One region of the Mesorhizobium sp. WSM4817 genome, then DNA from elsewhere that is predicted to be linked to it. Evidence: riboswitches for the same ligand, from Rfam matches in the RefSeq annotation. Region 1 holds a riboswitch; the other holds the start of a gene.
What was found. A riboswitch is a leader RNA that binds a small molecule or an ion and turns the genes downstream of it on or off. The one in region 1 is predicted to bind thiamine pyrophosphate.
Positions count from the first base shown of each region.

Region 2: it holds a riboswitch for thiamine pyrophosphate, as region 1 does, so the genes downstream of both, thiB (thiamine ABC transporter substrate binding subunit) here and thiC (phosphomethylpyrimidine synthase ThiC) in region 1, are expected to answer to the same signal.

Region 1 is NZ_JBVVQQ010000002.1:448,476-456,297, forward strand. Features, by position in the region: gene AC0L2K_RS04765 (ABC transporter ATP-binding protein) at 1-92, shown strand, start outside; gene AC0L2K_RS04770 (hydroxymethylpyrimidine/phosphomethylpyrimidine kinase) at 209-973, opposite strand; gene AC0L2K_RS04775 (thiamine phosphate synthase) at 964-1,569, opposite strand; gene AC0L2K_RS04780 (thiazole synthase) at 1,566-2,339, opposite strand; gene thiS (sulfur carrier protein ThiS) at 2,344-2,541, opposite strand; gene thiO (glycine oxidase ThiO) at 2,510-3,511, opposite strand; gene thiC (phosphomethylpyrimidine synthase ThiC) at 3,508-5,337, opposite strand; TPP riboswitch at 5,438-5,554, opposite strand; gene AC0L2K_RS04800 (ABC transporter ATP-binding protein) at 5,637-7,277, opposite strand; gene AC0L2K_RS04805 (ABC transporter permease) at 7,274-7,822, opposite strand, start outside.
Region 2 is NZ_JBVVQQ010000018.1:36,332-44,153, reverse strand. Features, by position in the region: gene AC0L2K_RS22850 (M48 family metalloprotease) at 1-1,375, opposite strand, end outside; gene thiQ (thiamine ABC transporter ATP-binding protein) at 1,667-2,437, opposite strand; gene thiP (thiamine/thiamine pyrophosphate ABC transporter permease) at 2,434-4,053, opposite strand; gene thiB (thiamine ABC transporter substrate binding subunit) at 4,146-5,159, opposite strand; TPP riboswitch at 5,203-5,316, opposite strand; gene AC0L2K_RS22830 (thiamine diphosphokinase) at 5,419-6,063, shown strand; gene AC0L2K_RS22825 (ABC-F family ATP-binding cassette domain-containing protein) at 6,065-7,822, shown strand, end outside.

The sequences.
Region 1 (7,822 bases):
CCCTCGACGCTTGCGCCGGCATCGTCCCGCCATTACGGGCAACAACGTCCGATGGCCATTTGAAGGCCTGCATTCGCGACGACATCGCTTGAGACAAGACCCGACAAGGCGATTTACTTCGCGTGCTGTCTGAGAGACTCTCCGAAGGAAGGCCAAGAACCGGCCGCCAGCTTGCTGCCCAGAAAAGCCCCCGCCAAGCTCAACCGCCTCAATCCCGAGAGATCGATTTCCGAAGCTTCTCGAAAACCAACAGCTTGCTTTTGCGCACGCCGTCTTCAAGCAGGCTTCCGTTTGCCAGGTGCGCGGCGATGGCGCTGGCCAGCGCGCAACCCGTCCCGCGCATCGATCCGCCAAGACGCGGCGCATCGAAGCGGATGGGCTCTTGATCGGCGCGCAGCAGGATGTCCGTCGATCGACACCCCGCGGCGTGGCCGCCCTTGATCAGCAGGGCCTGCAATCCGGCGGTGAGCAATTTCTGACCTTGTTGCAATGCGCCGTCCTCGTCGATGGCCAGGTCTGAGCCGGCAAGGACAGCCAGTTCGATGAGGTTGGGTGTGACGAGACGGCAAAGCGGGATGAGTTCATGCTTCAGGACGCCGATAGCGCCTGTGTCCAGAAGCGGCCAACCCGAAGAAGAGACCAGCACCGGGTCGATGACTGCCGGTATCTGTGGGTTTTGGCGCAGCACATCCGCGACGGCGACGATGGTTTGCTCCGTCGCGAGCATGCCGATTTTGATCGCCCCGACCGCATTGGCTTGCAGCGCGGCACGCATCTGATCGGCCACCAGACCGGGTTGCAAATTGTGGATTTGCGTGACGGCTTCATGCGTCTGCACCGTCACGGTGGTAATGGCAAGGCAGGTGCGCAAGTCGAGGGCGGAGATCGTCTCAATGTCGCGGACTATGCCGGCGCCGCCGCTGGAGTCCGAGCCGCCGACGACAAGCACATGCGGTTCGCGCCTCAACGCCATCGGCTCGTCTTTTCGATCCACTGGCGCGTTCGCGCTTCCGGATTGGCATCCAATGTGATGTCGGTCACTACCGCGGCGCTGTCCGCACCGGCACCGAAGACGCCCTCGATCCGGTCGGGATTGAGGCCGCCAATCGCGACCAGAGGTGTCGGCGCGATCCGGCGCTTCCATTCGCCAAGCCGTTCGAGCCCCTGCGGCGCCCATTTCATCTGTTTCAGGATGGTCGGATAGACTGGGCCGAGCGCGATATAGTTCGGTCTGGCGGCAAGGGCTGTTTCGAGTTCGAGATGGTCGTGCGTGCTGAGGCCGAGACGGAGACCCGCAGCCCTTATCCGGGTAAGGTCCGCCGCTTGCAGATCTTCCTGTCCGAGATGAATGAAATCGCAGTCCTCCTCGATCGCCAGCCGCCAGAAGTCATTGATGATGAGCTGGCATTTGTAACGGGCGCACAAGGCCTTCGCCTTGCGGATCTCGGCGCGCAACGCAGCCTCGTCGAGGTTCTTGACGCGAAGCTGCACCAGCCTGACGCCGAGCGGCGCCAGCCTTTCAATCCAGGCGGCGCTGTCGACGATCAGATAAAAAGGATCGAGTTTCATTGAAAGACTGCCCGGCCAATTGTCGGGGTCGATGGGACGGCGAGGTCGCGCGGCTCGAGCAGGCCCGAGCGATACGCCTCACGGCCGGCATCGACCGCCTTGCCGAACGCGCGCGCCATGCCGATCGGATCGGCGGCCTTGGCCACTGCCGTGTTGAGGAGCACCGCGTCGAAGCCGAGTTCCATCACGAGAGCCGCGTGAGATGGGCGGCCGAGGCCCGCATCCACGATCAGCGGGACATCCGGGAAATGGCCGCGCATCGAGCGGAGCGCGGTGATATTTACCGGTCCAAGCGCAGAACCGATCGGCGCGCACCAGGGCATGAGCACCCTGCATCCGGCTTCCAGCAATCGCTCGGCGACGACGAGATCGTCCGTCGTGTAAGGAAATACAGCAAAGCCGTCGTCGCACAAGATTCGCGCGGCCTCGACCAAGCCGAAGACGTCAGGCTGCAGCGTGTCATGATTGCCGATCACCTCGAGCTTGATCCAGTTCGTGCCGAAGACCTCGCGCGCCATATTTGCGGTCGTGACGGCTTCCTTGACGGAGTGACAACCGGCGGTGTTGGGTAGGACATGCAGCCGCAGCGATTGGATAAGTGACCAGAATTTCTCGCCACCCTTGCCGCCGGCCATTTCGCGGCGCAATGAGACGGTCACCGCGGACGCGCAGGATGCCTTGACCGCATCGGCAAGAATGGCGGGCGAGGGGTACTGTGCGGTGCCGAGAAGCAGGCGCGACGGAAGCTTGGTTCCGTAAAGCTCGATCACGTTGCTAACCTCCTTGCATGGGTGAGAGGATTTCGATCCGGTCGCCGTCCTTCAGCTGGAACAGCGCCCGCTCAGTCGCGTGCACAACCTCGCTGTTCACTGCCGTTGCAAGCCAGTTGCCTTCGTAGTCGAGCGCCGCGAGAAGCTCCGCCAGGGTGGCGGCGGTGATCTCATGCGCTTCGCCGTTGACCGTCAGTTTCATCAGCAAGTTCCACCGGTTTGTCAGCATCGAAAACAAGGTCGGCCGCCCGACGCGCCATGGCGGGGGCCAGAAGGAAACCATGGCGGTAGAGCCCGTTGATCGCGACGGTCCTGCCATGCGCTTCGACGCGCGGCAGGTTGTCGGAAAACGCCGGGCGAATGCCGACGCCCGTCTCAACGATCGCGGCCTCGCCGAAGGCGGGATGAACCGAATAGGCGGCGTTCAGGAGTTCCATTATCGCCCGCACCGTGACCGGCTCCGTGGACAGACTCTCGACCATCGTTGCACCCGCCATGAAATGGTGGTCGGCGCGCGGCGCCAGATAGAGCGGCAAACGCGGGTGCAGCAGCCTGACCGGGCGCGACAGCGAGATGTCCGGTGTACGCAGGATCAGCATCTCGCCGCGAACGCCGCGAAGCCTTTCATCGCTGGACGCCATTCCTATGCAGTCGATCTCGCGGTCGAATCCCGTCATGTGCAGGGCGTCCATTCCGAAGCGGAACTCGACGCCGCTTCCGGCGAGTTTTTCATGCAGCGCCGCCATTGCACGGCGTGGGTCGAGATGGGCTTCGCCCGGGAAGAACAGCCCGCGACGGAAGCGGCCGGCGAGATCGGGTTCCAGGAGCGCGATTTCGTCTTCGTCGATCCGCCGATGACCCGACGTGCGGCTTGCAAACCGGTCGAGTTCGCCCGCATCCCGCGGCGTTGCCAGAACGAGCGTTCCGGCCCGCGTGACATGACCCGGCAGGACCGCATCCCACCAGTCGGCGGCATCGCGTCCGAGATCCAGCACCGGCTGCTCGGCGCTTTCGCGCTCGCACCAGGGCGCCAGCATGCCGCCGGCCATCCATGATGCGTTGCCGCCAAGGCCATGCCGGGTCTCGGCAATGGTTACCGCAGCACCGCGGGCGGCGAGTTCGAAGGCGGCGGTGAGGCCGGCGACGCCAGCCCCTTTGACCAGCAGCCTCATGACGGCTCCGGCATCTTCGGCATGGGCGGTTCGCCGTCCACCGGCATGTAAAGATTGCCGCCCTCGCGGTACTTCGCCGCCATCGCCGCCATGCCCTCTTTCTGTGCCTCGGCCCGAATGTCGTGGGAGATGCGCATCGAGCAGAATTTCGGCCCGCACATCGAGCAGAAATGCGCCAGCTTGTGCGCCTCCTTCGGCAAGGTCTCGTCGTGGAAGGAGCGCGCGGTTTCGGGGTCGAGCGACAGGTTGAACTGGTCTTCCCAACGAAACTCGAACCGCGCCCTCGACAGCGCATCGTCGCGGAGCTTCGCTGTCGGATGACCCTTGGCGAGGTCGGCGGCGTGCGCGGCTATCTTGTAGGTGATGACGCCCGTCTTGACGTCGTTGCGGTCGGGGAGACCGAGATGCTCCTTGGGCGTGACATAGCAGAGCATCGCCGTGCCGTACCAGCCGATCATCGCAGCGCCGATGCCTGAGGTGATGTGGTCGTAGCCGGGTGCGATGTCGGTGGTCAGCGGCCCAAGCGTGTAGAAGGGCGCCTCGCCGCAGACTTCGAGCTGCCTGTCCATGTTCTCCTTGATCTTGTGCATCGGAACGTGGCCTGGCCCCTCGATCATGACCTGGCAATCCTTGGCCCAGGCGATCTTTGTCAACTCGCCGAGCGTTTCCAGTTCGGCGAACTGCGCCGCGTCGTTGGCGTCGGCGATCGAGCCGGGACGAAGGCCGTCGCCGAGCGAGAACGACACGTCGTAAGCGCGGCAGATGCCGCAGATTTCCTCGAAATGCTCGTAGAGGAAGCTTTCGTGGTGATGATGCAGGCACCATTTCGCCATGATGGAACCGCCGCGCGACACGATGCCGGTGACCCGGTCGACCGTCAGCGGGATGTAGTGCAGCCGCACACCGGCATGGATGGTGAAATAGTCGACGCCCTGTTCGGCCTGTTCGATCAGCGTATCGCGGTAGATTTCCCAGGTCAGGTCCTCGGCGATCCCTCCGACCTTCTCAAGCGCCTGGTAGAGCGGCACGGTTCCGATCGGCACAGGCGAATTGCGGACGATCCATTCGCGGATGTTGTGGATGTTGCGACCGGTCGACAGGTCCATGACGGTGTCGGCTCCCCAGCGGATCGCCCAGACCATTTTTTCGACCTCTTCGGCCATCGACGAGGTGACGGCTGAATTGCCGATATTGGCATTGATCTTGACCAGGAAATTGCGGCCGATGATCATCGGCTCGCTCTCCGGGTGGTTGATGTTGGCGGGAATGATAGCCCGTCCGCGCGCTATCTCGTCGCGCACGAATTCCGGCGTGACGAAGTCCGGGATTGCCGCGCCGAAAGAGTTGCCGTCGCGCTGCATCCCGCCGCGTAAGCTCTCGCGGCCGAGATTCTCGCGAATGGCGACGAACTCCATTTCGGGGGTGATGATCCCGGCGCGCGCATAGGCAAGCTGCGTCACCGCTTGGCCCGTTTTTGCCTTTAGCGGCCGGTGGCGCACGGGAAATTCCGGCGTCAGGCGCTCACCTGACGCAAAGCCGTTGTCCTCCGGCCTGACACTGCGGGCATCGTGGAATTCGACGTCGCCGCGCACCGTCACCCATTCATTGCGAAACCTGGCGAGGCCCTTTTCGATGCTGGTTTCGACAGTCGGGTCCGTATAGGGGCCGGACGGATCGTAAACGGTGACAGGCGGTTCGCCTGCCGTCGGATGGACGGCGATTTCCCGCATCGGCACCCTGATCTGCGGGTGAATCAGGCCGGGTTTGTGGATTTTCCTTGAGGCGGGCAGCGGTCCCGTCGACACGGCGGGGGAAATGGCATTCATTTTGAGGCTCCTTTGCTCATGCATTGGAGACCCAGTTCTGTGCCGGAAGGATGAAAAGACGCTTCTGCCTGCCTGCTTACAGGTTTTCGGGCATGGACTCCGCAAAGCGCTTGCACCGTCCCTACGCCAGTATGAACTGGATCAGGTTCAACGGGTCACTGCGCCGCGAAAGCCAGCAGTATCTCAGCCCCTTGCCGGGACCCCCCTGGTGAATGGGTCAAATTGAGCGGGCGATCGCCATTTTGTCAAGCGCATTCGGCCCATCAATCGGCAACGCTTGCTGGGCGCGCGCGGACGAACTATTGAGCCTGCGTTAGCCATTTGGGCTGCGGCACGGCCTGCAGCAGGCTTTGCGTATAGTCGTGGCGAGGCGCCCCGAACAGCGCCGCGGTTTGGCCTTCCTCGACAATCCTTCCGTCTTTCATGACCATGATCCGGTCGGCGAAATGGCGCACGATCGGCAGGTCGTGGGTGATGAAGATATAGGAGAGGCCGAGCCTCGTCCTGAGGTCGGCCAGAAGGTCGATCACCTGCGCCTGGATAGAGACGTCGAGCGCCGAAACCGCCTCGTCGCAGACGATCAGTTCCGGCTCGCTGGCAAGCGCGCGCGCAATGGCGATGCGCTGCCGCTGGCCGCCGGAAAACTGATGCGGGTAGCGCTCGGCGTGCTCCGGCAGCAGCCCCACCAGTTCCAGGAGCTCTGCCACGCGAGCCTTCCACCTGTCCTTCGGCAGGATATCGCGGTGGATCACCCAGGGCTCGGAAATGATCGAATAAACGCGCATGCGCGGATTCATCGATCCGTATGGGTCCTGGAAGACCATCTGGACCTTGCGCCGAAACGCCATGAGGCGCTTTCCATTCATGTCGAAGATGTTCTCACCGGCAAAGACCGCGCTGCCGGCGCTTGGCGCGTTCAGCCCCAACAGCATGCGCGCGACGCTCGATTTGCCGGAGCCGGACTCGCCGACGATGCCGAGCGTTTCTCCTCTCCTGACCTCGAAGCTTATGTCGTCCACCGCCTTGAACGTCCGCTTGCTGCTAAAAGCTCCGGAAGCAAGCTCATAGTGCTTGGTGAGATGTTCCACCTTGAGCAGCGTCTCGCCGGCGATCGCCGTCGAACGCCTGTTCGGCGCCTCCGCTGCGTTGCCGTGGGGCAGGGCGGCGATGAGGCGGCGCGTATAGGGGTGCTGCGGATTGCTGAAGACCTCCTTGGCGATGCCTGTCTCGACGACCTTGCCGCCGTTCATGACGATGATCCGGTCCGCCATGGACGCGGCGACTTCGAGGTCGTGGGTGATCATGATCAACGCCATGCCGGTTTCGCGCTGGAGATCGCGCAGCAGATCGAGGATCTGCGCTTGCACGCTGACGTCCAGGGCAGTCGTCGGCTCATCGGCGATCAGGATGTCCGGTTTCAACGCGATCGCCATGGCAATCATCACGCGCTGGCGCTGTCCGCCCGAGAACTGATGCGGATAGAAGTCGACGCGGTTTTGCGGCTCTGGAATGCCGACGCGCCGAAGCAGTTCTATCGTCTTGGCGCGTGCGCCCTTGCCGCTCTCTGCGCCGTGGCTCTCATAGACCTCCTCGATCTGGCGCCCCACCGTGTAGACCGGGTTCAAATAGGCGAGCGGATCCTGAAAGATCATCGCAATCCTGCGGCCGTTGATGCTTCGGCGCGCCTCGGCACCGAGGCCTGACAGTTCGACGCCATCGAAGAGGCAGGAGCCGGCCACGATGTCGCCTGGCGGACAGTCGATGAGATCCATCACCGTGCTGGTGCTGACGCTCTTACCCGAACCGCTTTCGCCGAGGATCACCAGCGTCTCGCCACGGCTGACGTGGAAAGAGACATCGTCGACGGCGCGTATCGGTTCATCGTCCGAAAGAAAATCGACGGTCAGACACTCCACCTTGAGAATGGTCGCGTTGCTCATCGGGCAGCTTTTCGCAATGTCTGAAGGCGCCAGCGTTGCTGCGGATCGGCGACGGTGCGCGCCCAGTTCGAGAGGATGTTGAGCGACAGCGTCGTCAGCATGATTGCAAGGCCCGGCCAGAATGCGATCCACCAGGCGGTGGCGAGATAGCCGCGGCCGTTTGCGACCATTGCGCCCCAGGTGAAGTCGGGTGGCTGAATGCCGAGGCCAAGGAAACTCAGCGCCGATTCCGACAAAATGACGGTCGCGAAATCAATGGCTGAAATCGTCACCAATGTCGGCAGGACCAGGGGGGCGATGTGCCGGATGATGATCCGGGCCGGCTTCGCGCCCATGGCTCGCGCCGCGCTGACGAACATGCGCTCGCGCAACTCCAGCACTTCCGCGCGCGCCGTTCTGAGGTAGATCGGCATGCGCGTCACGGCGAGAACGATCACCAGGTTGGTGATGCTCGGACCCAGCGTGTAGAGCACGATGAGCGCCAGCAGCAGCGAGGGAAAGCTCATGACGACATCGGCGAGGCGCAGGATGAGATGGCTGTACCA
Region 2 (7,822 bases), on a different contig from region 1:
GCGACATTGCATTGAGCACCCTGAACAGGTCGAGCTTGCGGTCGACGCCGACCATCTGCGCCGCGAGCGAACCCATGGTCTGTCCGGGCCGGACCGTGACGACGCGGATATGCAGCGGCTTCAGCGCTGCTTTTTCGGCCGCGCTCAAGATCCGGAACGAGCCGCTGACCGAGCGCGCCACCGCATCCAGCGAGGTGCTGGCGGAGGGGGCTGCCGTCAGCAGCCGGTAGACCTGGCCGCCGGCGCGGATCACCGCGATGCCGAACTGCCAGCCCTCGGCGCTGGCATGCGCCGTCGCCGCCTCGTTGCCGTTGATTGTTTCCTGGCGCACGCTGCTTTCGTCGAGACCGGCCACCCAGCCGCTGCGGAGGTAGTCGGTCAGCGATCGGTTCCTGTCGATCGAGACGCCGTCGAAGCGGATCGCTATGTCGCCCGGCCCGGTTGCCGTCACCGCCGCGGCCGAGTTGTCGATGATGAAGCCGTCGGGCACCGAGAACGACACGCCGAGCCCCGGATGCAGGAAGGTTTCGCCACGCACATAGCCTTCCTCCGGCGTGTCGCCGTAGAGCAGCCCGTCTATGCCGGCGAGGAAGGCGTCGCGGTCGCGCGTGCCGACGCCGGGCGCGCCGAACTGGCGGGCGTGGCGCTGCGCCAGATCGATGCGTTGCGGCGTGTTCGGGTGCGTTGCCAGGAAGTCGAGGCTGGCGTCGGTGGCGCCGCTGATCGAGCGGAAATCGGTGTAGGCCGACATGGACTGCAGGAAGCGGCCGGCGGCAAACGGATCGAAGCCCGCCTCGCCGATCGACTTGATGCCGATGCCGTCGGCCTCCAGCTCCTGATTGCGCGAGAACTGGGCAAGCCGCAGCTTGCCGCGGATCAGTGCCGCCTTGGCGGTCGGGCTGTCGCCGAGCACATCCGAGACGACTTTTGTCGCAAAGCCTTCCTCGGCCTCGAGCTGCTGGCGCTGCAAGCCGTGGTTTGCAGTGACATGGCCCATCTCATGCGCGATGACCGCGGCGAGCTCGGCCGAATCGTTGGCCAGCGCCAACAGGCCGCGCGTGATGTAGAGATAGCCGCCAGGCAATGCGAAAGCGTTGACGTTGGGCGAATTGAGGATCGTGATGCGGTAGGTCTGGCTCGGGTTGGCCGAAACCACCGTCAGGCTGCCGACGACTTTGGCGACCATGCGCTCGAGCTTGGGATCGGAATATTCGCCGCCATAGGTCGCGAGGATGCGCGGATGCTGCGCCTTGGCCATTTCGGCGACCTTGCTGTTGGCGGCAACATTGTCGACGGTGACCGGTTTGCTGGAAGGCTGGAAGCCGGATTCCTGAACGTCCGGAGGCGTGAACATCTGGCAGCTTGCCAATGCCATGGCAAAGCCGGCCAGCGCCAGGAAGCGCGCCAGCGGTTTCCTTCTCACTCTGTCTGTGCCGGTCGGCAGAACAGCTTCCTTTCGGCTCTCAGCACATGGCCCGAAAATCGGGCATCGATTTTCAGATCATGCGCAAAATCAACTGCCACAGCGTCCTTCGAGCCCACGAGCGCGGATGGCACCGTAGTGGCAAATCACAACCTATGCCGGACCAGTATCGGAGGACCTAGCCACACTACTTTGACCTTGGCAAGCAAACGCCACATCGCCTGAAGCCGGTTTGGCCGTAAATTATGTCCGCTTCCGGGCAACATCTCGTGATCCTGCGCCAAACGGACCTGCACCGATATAGCGCCGAAAGGCTTCCGGTCCAGCCTTGGTAAAAAAATCGGCGACAGTCCCGGTTGCGGCAACCGTGCCATTGTCCAGGAACACCATGTCCTGGCCGATACGGTGGGCGTCCTCCGGCTGATGGGTGACGAACAGCACCGTCATGCGCCGCTCCGCTTGGAGGTCGGCTACCAGATCGAGCATGTCGTCGCGCAAGGCCGGTCCGAGCGAGGCGAACGGTTCGTCGAGCAAGAGCACCGGCCGGTCGCGCACCAGGACGCGGGCGAGCGCGACGCGCTGCCGCTCGCCGCCGGAGAGTTCGCGCGGCAGGCGCCGTTGCTTGCCGGCAAGGCCGACGCGCTTGAGCGCCCCGGCGATTGCAGCGTGGTCGGCCTCGGTCAGCCTGAGCGATGGCGAGCGGCCAAGGCCGACATTTCGTTCGACCGAAAGATGGGCGAAGAGATTGTTTTCCTGGAACACCATCGACACTGGCCGCGCCGAAGGCGGTTTGCCGCCGACTTCGCCGCCACCGATCAGCACGCGGCCCGATCGCGGCGTCTCGAAGCCGGCCACCAGGTTGAGCAGTGTCGATTTTCCCGAGCCGCTCGGCCCCATGATGGCGGTGATCTTCGAGGCGGCGAACTCGACATCGAATAAAAACGGCGCTTCGCCATAGCTGAACGAGACCTTTTCCAGCCGCACAGCCGTACCGTTTTCGCTGTTGAGCATCATGATTTTTCTCCCCGTCCCAGCCAGTCCGCGGCCAGGACAAGCGCGAGACAGACGAGGCCGAGCAGCAATGCCAGGCCGGCCGCGTCCATCGTGCGGTAGCTGCCCATGCGGGCCAGCAAGAGATAAGGCAGCGTCTGCAGGGAGTCGCTGCCAAACAGGGCAATGACGCCGAGATCGCCGAGCGACAAAGCCATCGCGAACGCGAAACCGGTGGCGAGCGGCCGCCGCAGCGACGGCCAGTCGACCAGCCGGAAACGATTCCAGCCCGAAATGCCAAGCAGCAAACAGAGCCGCTCGTGGCGTTCGCTCGCCGCATCATAGCCGGGGCGAATGGCGCGGATGGCAAACGGCATCGCCATCACCGCATTGACGGCGACGACCATGACAGGGGCGATGGCAAAGACGTCGCTGACGGTCCGCAGGAGCAGGAACCAGCCGGCGCCGATGACGACGGGCGGCACGACGAGGACGAAGCCGGCGCCGGTATCGGTGGCGTATTCGAGCAGCGTCCTGGCGCCGACGCGACGCCTCAAGGCCAGCGCCCGGCGTGCCATGACCAGCGACAGCGACAGCGCCACTGCAAGCAGCGCCGCCAGCAAGGCGAGCACGGCGCTGGTCAGCGCCGCTTGCCGCACCGCGCTCTCGCCCGCCAGCCGGCCGAGATCGGCGCCAAGGCCTGACGTCACCGTGGCCGCCATCGGCCCGGCGACGAACAGCAAAGCGAGGATGATCAATGCTGCGTTCAGCACGGTCTCGGCGGCGCCGGCCGAAAGATAGCGGCGCGAAGCCACCGGCAGGTTGGCGTCGCCGACGGTATTGGCGCCGAGCCGCATCAATGCCAGCACGACGACGAAGGTCAGCGCGATCTGCAGCACTGTCAGCGTCACCGCGCGGGCAGGATCGAAATCGAAACGCAGCGCCTGGTAGATGGCGACCTCCAGCGTCGTCGCACGCGGCCCGCCGCCCAGCGTGAGTACGATGGTAAAGGATGTGATGCAGAGCATGAAGACAAGCCCGGCGACGCCCGGCAGCGCCGCGCGCAGCGTCGGCCATTCAATCAGCCGGAAGGCGGGCCTGGCGCCCATGCCGAGTTGGCTCGCCAGCCGCCACTGGTCGGCCGGCACTGTCGCAAGCGCTTCGAGGAACAGCCGCGTCGCCAGCGGCAGATTGAAGAAGACATGGGCGACGAGGATGCCGGACAGGCCGTACATGCCCGGCCAGCCCTGACCGCCGATCGCGCTGAGCACGCCGGCAAAATAGCCTGCACGGCCATAGAGTGCCAGAATCCCGAGTGCTGCGACGATGGCCGGCAGCGCGAGCGGCACGGCGAAGAGCTGCAGGATCAGGCCGCGACCAAAGAAGCGCGGATGCCGCGACAGCGCCCGCGCCACGAACAGCGCTGGCACGACGGAGAGCAGTGTCGACAGCAATGCCTGCCACAACGTGAATCGGGCGACGCTGAAGAGGTAGGAATCGAAGGCCGACGCGGCGCCGGACGGATCGCGGGCGCCTTCGACGATGAGCCCGGCGAACGCGCCGCCGATCAGCAGCGCAACAGCGGCAAGCGCAATTGTGCCGGCGGTGACGCGGGGGTCGGCAGGATATCCGGTACGCATGCCGCCCTGCCTAGTTCAACGATCGTCGAAGCAGAAAATATGGCTGAGGCCGAGTTCCCGGCGCCGTAGAGTGATCATCTCTCAATCACAAGCTACTTGCTCATCACCGACAGCCATTCGTCGACCCAGGCCTTGCGGTTGGCGGCGACCTCTTCGGGGCTTAACAGCAACGTCTTGGTCGGCTTGACGAGCTTGTCGAAAGCCGGATTGAGCGGCTTCTCGGTCTTGCCGGCAGGGAACATCCAGTTGGTCTCGGGAATGACATCCTGGAATTTCGGCCCGGTCATGAAAGTCAGGAACTGTTTCGCCAACGGGTTCTTCGCACCTGATTTGGTGATGCCGGCAACCTCGATCTGCAGATACGCGCCCTCGTCGAAGGACGCTGCCTGATAGCGTTGGGTGTTTTCGGCGACCATGTGATAGGCCGGCGACGTGGTATAGGACAGCACCATCGGCGCCTCGCCCTTGGTGAACAGGCCGTAGGCCTCGCTCCAGCCCGGCGTCACGGTGAGCACCTTTGCCTTAAGCTTGGCCCAGGCTTCGGGCGCCTTGTCGCGATAAACCGACTTCACCCACAACAGCAGGCCGAGACCGGGCGTCGAGGTGCGCGGATCCTGAATGACGATCTTTTCATCGGCATTGCCCTCGACCAATTCCTTCAGGCTCTTCGGCGGCGTCTTCAGCTTTTCGGTGTCGTAGACGACGGCGAAATAACCATAGTCGAACGGCACGAAAATATCGTCGCTCCAGCCGCCCGGCACCTTGACGTCGATGACGGCACCATGCGGCGAAAACAGGCCGGTGGCCTTGGCTTCCGCCGTCAGATTGGTGTCGAGGCCGAGCACGATGTCGGCCTTGGTCGCGGCCCCTTCCAGCCTGACGCGGTTGAGCAGGGCGACGCCGTCGGCGACCGCGACGAATTGGAGAATACAGCCGCATTCGGCCTCGAACGCCTTTTTGACCGCCGGGCCTGGACCCCATTCGGCGGTGAAGCTCTCATAGGTATAGACGGTGAGTTTTTCCTGCGCGGATGCCGACCCGGTGCCGGCGAGAACGGTCGCCGCGAGCAGCACTGCCGAAACAAGTGTGTATAAAAACGTGCGCATCGGCGCCTCCTTCGTTGGCGTTGAAGGGAATTGAGGCGTCGGCTTGTCCGAAACGTCTAATCCCTCCGCCGGTACAAACCGGATCAGGTTCAGCGGGTTGGCAGGTTGCCTCTCAGCCGGTCCGCGAAGATCGCGTCCAGCACCCCGTTAGAGCGCTTCGACACATAGGCCCGGCCCATCTGCGGCGCAAGCGGAAGTTTGCCGGGCATCCGGACCGCGGCCTTCCGTATCGCAAGCAGGGCTGGTAAGGGCCACGCATATGAGCAAATTCACCATCCTGCTTGGCGGCGACCTTATCCGCACGCCGCTGCTCGACCGCCAGGTCGAAGGCACGCGTGTCATCGCCGCCGACGCCGGCATCAGCCATGCCCGGACTCTGCGCCTGACGCCGGAACTCTGGGTCGGCGACTTCGATTCGGTGCCGGCGGATTTGCCGGACGAGCTCGCCGCCGTGCCGCGCCAGGTGTTTCCGGCAGAAAAGGACAAGACCGACGGCGAACTGGCTATCGCCGCCGCGCTCGAACGCGGCGCGACCAGCCTCGTGCTCGCCGGCGCGTTCGGCGGCAAGCGCACCGACCACGCCTTCCTGCACCTGGCGCTCGGCGTCCGGCTGGCCGAGGCAGGGACAGAGGTGCTTTTGACCAGTGGCGCACAGGAAGGCGTGCCCTTGCTTCCCGGAAAGGCCGGCTTCGACTACGCCGACGGCACGCTGTTTTCGATTCTCGGCTTCTCCGACCTTGCCGGTCTGACCGTGACCGGCGCCAAATGGCCGCTGAACCATGTCGAGGTGGCGTTCGGCTCGTCGCTGACCATTTCCAACGAGGTCAAGGGCCGGCTCGAAGTCGCGCTGGGCAGCGGCCGCGCGCTGTTGCTCGCCCATCCATTCCCCCTACCTGAAAGCTGACATGGCGCCGCCGCTTCTCAATCTCGACGGGATAAAACTGACCTTCGGTGGCACGCCGCTGCTCGACGGGACGGAACTGACGGCGTCGGCGGGCGACAAGATCGCTCTGGTCGGCCGCAACGGCTCGGGCAAGTCGAGGTTGCTGAAGATCGCTGCGGGATTGATCGAGCCGCAGGATGGCGAGGTGTTCCGCCAGCCTTCGGCAACAGTGCGCTACCTGCCGCAAATGCCCGACATGGATGGTTTCGCCAGCGTCCGCGCCTATGTCGAGGCGGGTCTCGGACCCGCCGACGATCCCTACCGCGCCACCTATCTGATGGAGCATCTCGGCCTGTCCGGCGAGGAACGGCCGAACGATCTCTCCGGCGGCGAAGCCCGCCGTGCTGCCCTGGCCCGCGTCATGGCGCCGGAGCCCGACATTCTCCTCCTCGATGAGCCGACCAACCATCTCGACCTGTCGGTCATCGAATGGCTGGAGGAGGAACTCGCCCGCACCTCTTCGGCGCTGATCGTCATCTCGCACGACCGCCGCTTCCTCGAGCGCGTGTCGCGCGCCACCGTCTGGCTCGATCGCGGCCAGACCCGCAGGCTGGACAAGGGCTTTAGCCATTTCGAGGAATGGCGCGACACCGTTCTGGAAGAAGAAGAGAGCGAGCAGCACAAGCTTGGCCGCCAGATCGTGCGCGAGGAGCACTGGCTGCGCTATGGCGTGACGGCAAGGCGCAAGCGCAACATGCGCCGGCTCGGCGAATTGCAGACCATGCGCCAGCGCTTTCGCGGCCATCGCGGCGCCGAGGGTGCGGCGACGATGGTGGCCAGCGAAGCCGCCGAATCGGGCAAGCTGGTGATCGAGGCCAGGAACATCGAGAAGAGCTTTGGCGACCTCACCGTGGTCAGGGGTTTCTCGACCCGCATCCAGCGCGGTGACCGCGTCGGCCTGGTCGGCCCGAACGGCGCCGGAAAGACGACGCTGCTGAAGATGCTGACCGGCGAATTGAAGCCGGACTCAGGCACGGTGCGACTCGGCACCAATCTGGAGATCGCCACGCTCGACCAGAAACGCGAGGCAGTCGACCCGCAAGAGACGCTGGCGCAGTATCTCACCGACGGCCGCGGCGAGAACCTTGTCATCAACGGCGAGCAGCGCCACGTCGTCTCCTACATGAAGGACTTCCTGTTCAAGCCGGAACAGGCGCGCACGCCGGTGCGCGAGCTTTCGGGCGGCGAGCGGGCGCGGCTGCTGCTCGCCCGTGTGCTGGCGCGGCCGGCAAATCTTTTGGTGCTGGACGAACCGACCAACGATCTCGACATGGAGACGCTGGAACTGCTGCAGGAACTGGTCGCCGGTTTTGCCGGCACCGTCATCCTGGTCAGCCACGACCGCGATTTCCTCGACCGCACGGTGACCAGCCTGATCGCGCCGGAAGGCGGCGGCCGCTGGATCGAATATGCCGGCGGCTATTCCGACATGCTGGCGCAGCGCGGCGGCACCAGGCTGGACGACCGCAAGGCACGGCCGAAGGCCGAGACGAGTGAAGTGGCGGCGGCAGCCCGGACCGAGGCAACTGCGCCGAAGGGCCCGGCGAAAAAACTGTCGTTCAAGCAGAAATTCGCGCTGGAATCGCTGCCCAAGAAGATCGACGCGGTGACCGCCTCGATATCACGGCTGGAGGACAATATCGCCGACCCGGCCTATTACGAGCGCGACCCGGCCTCATTCCAGAAGACCATCGCAGCGCTCGACAAGGAGCGCGCCACG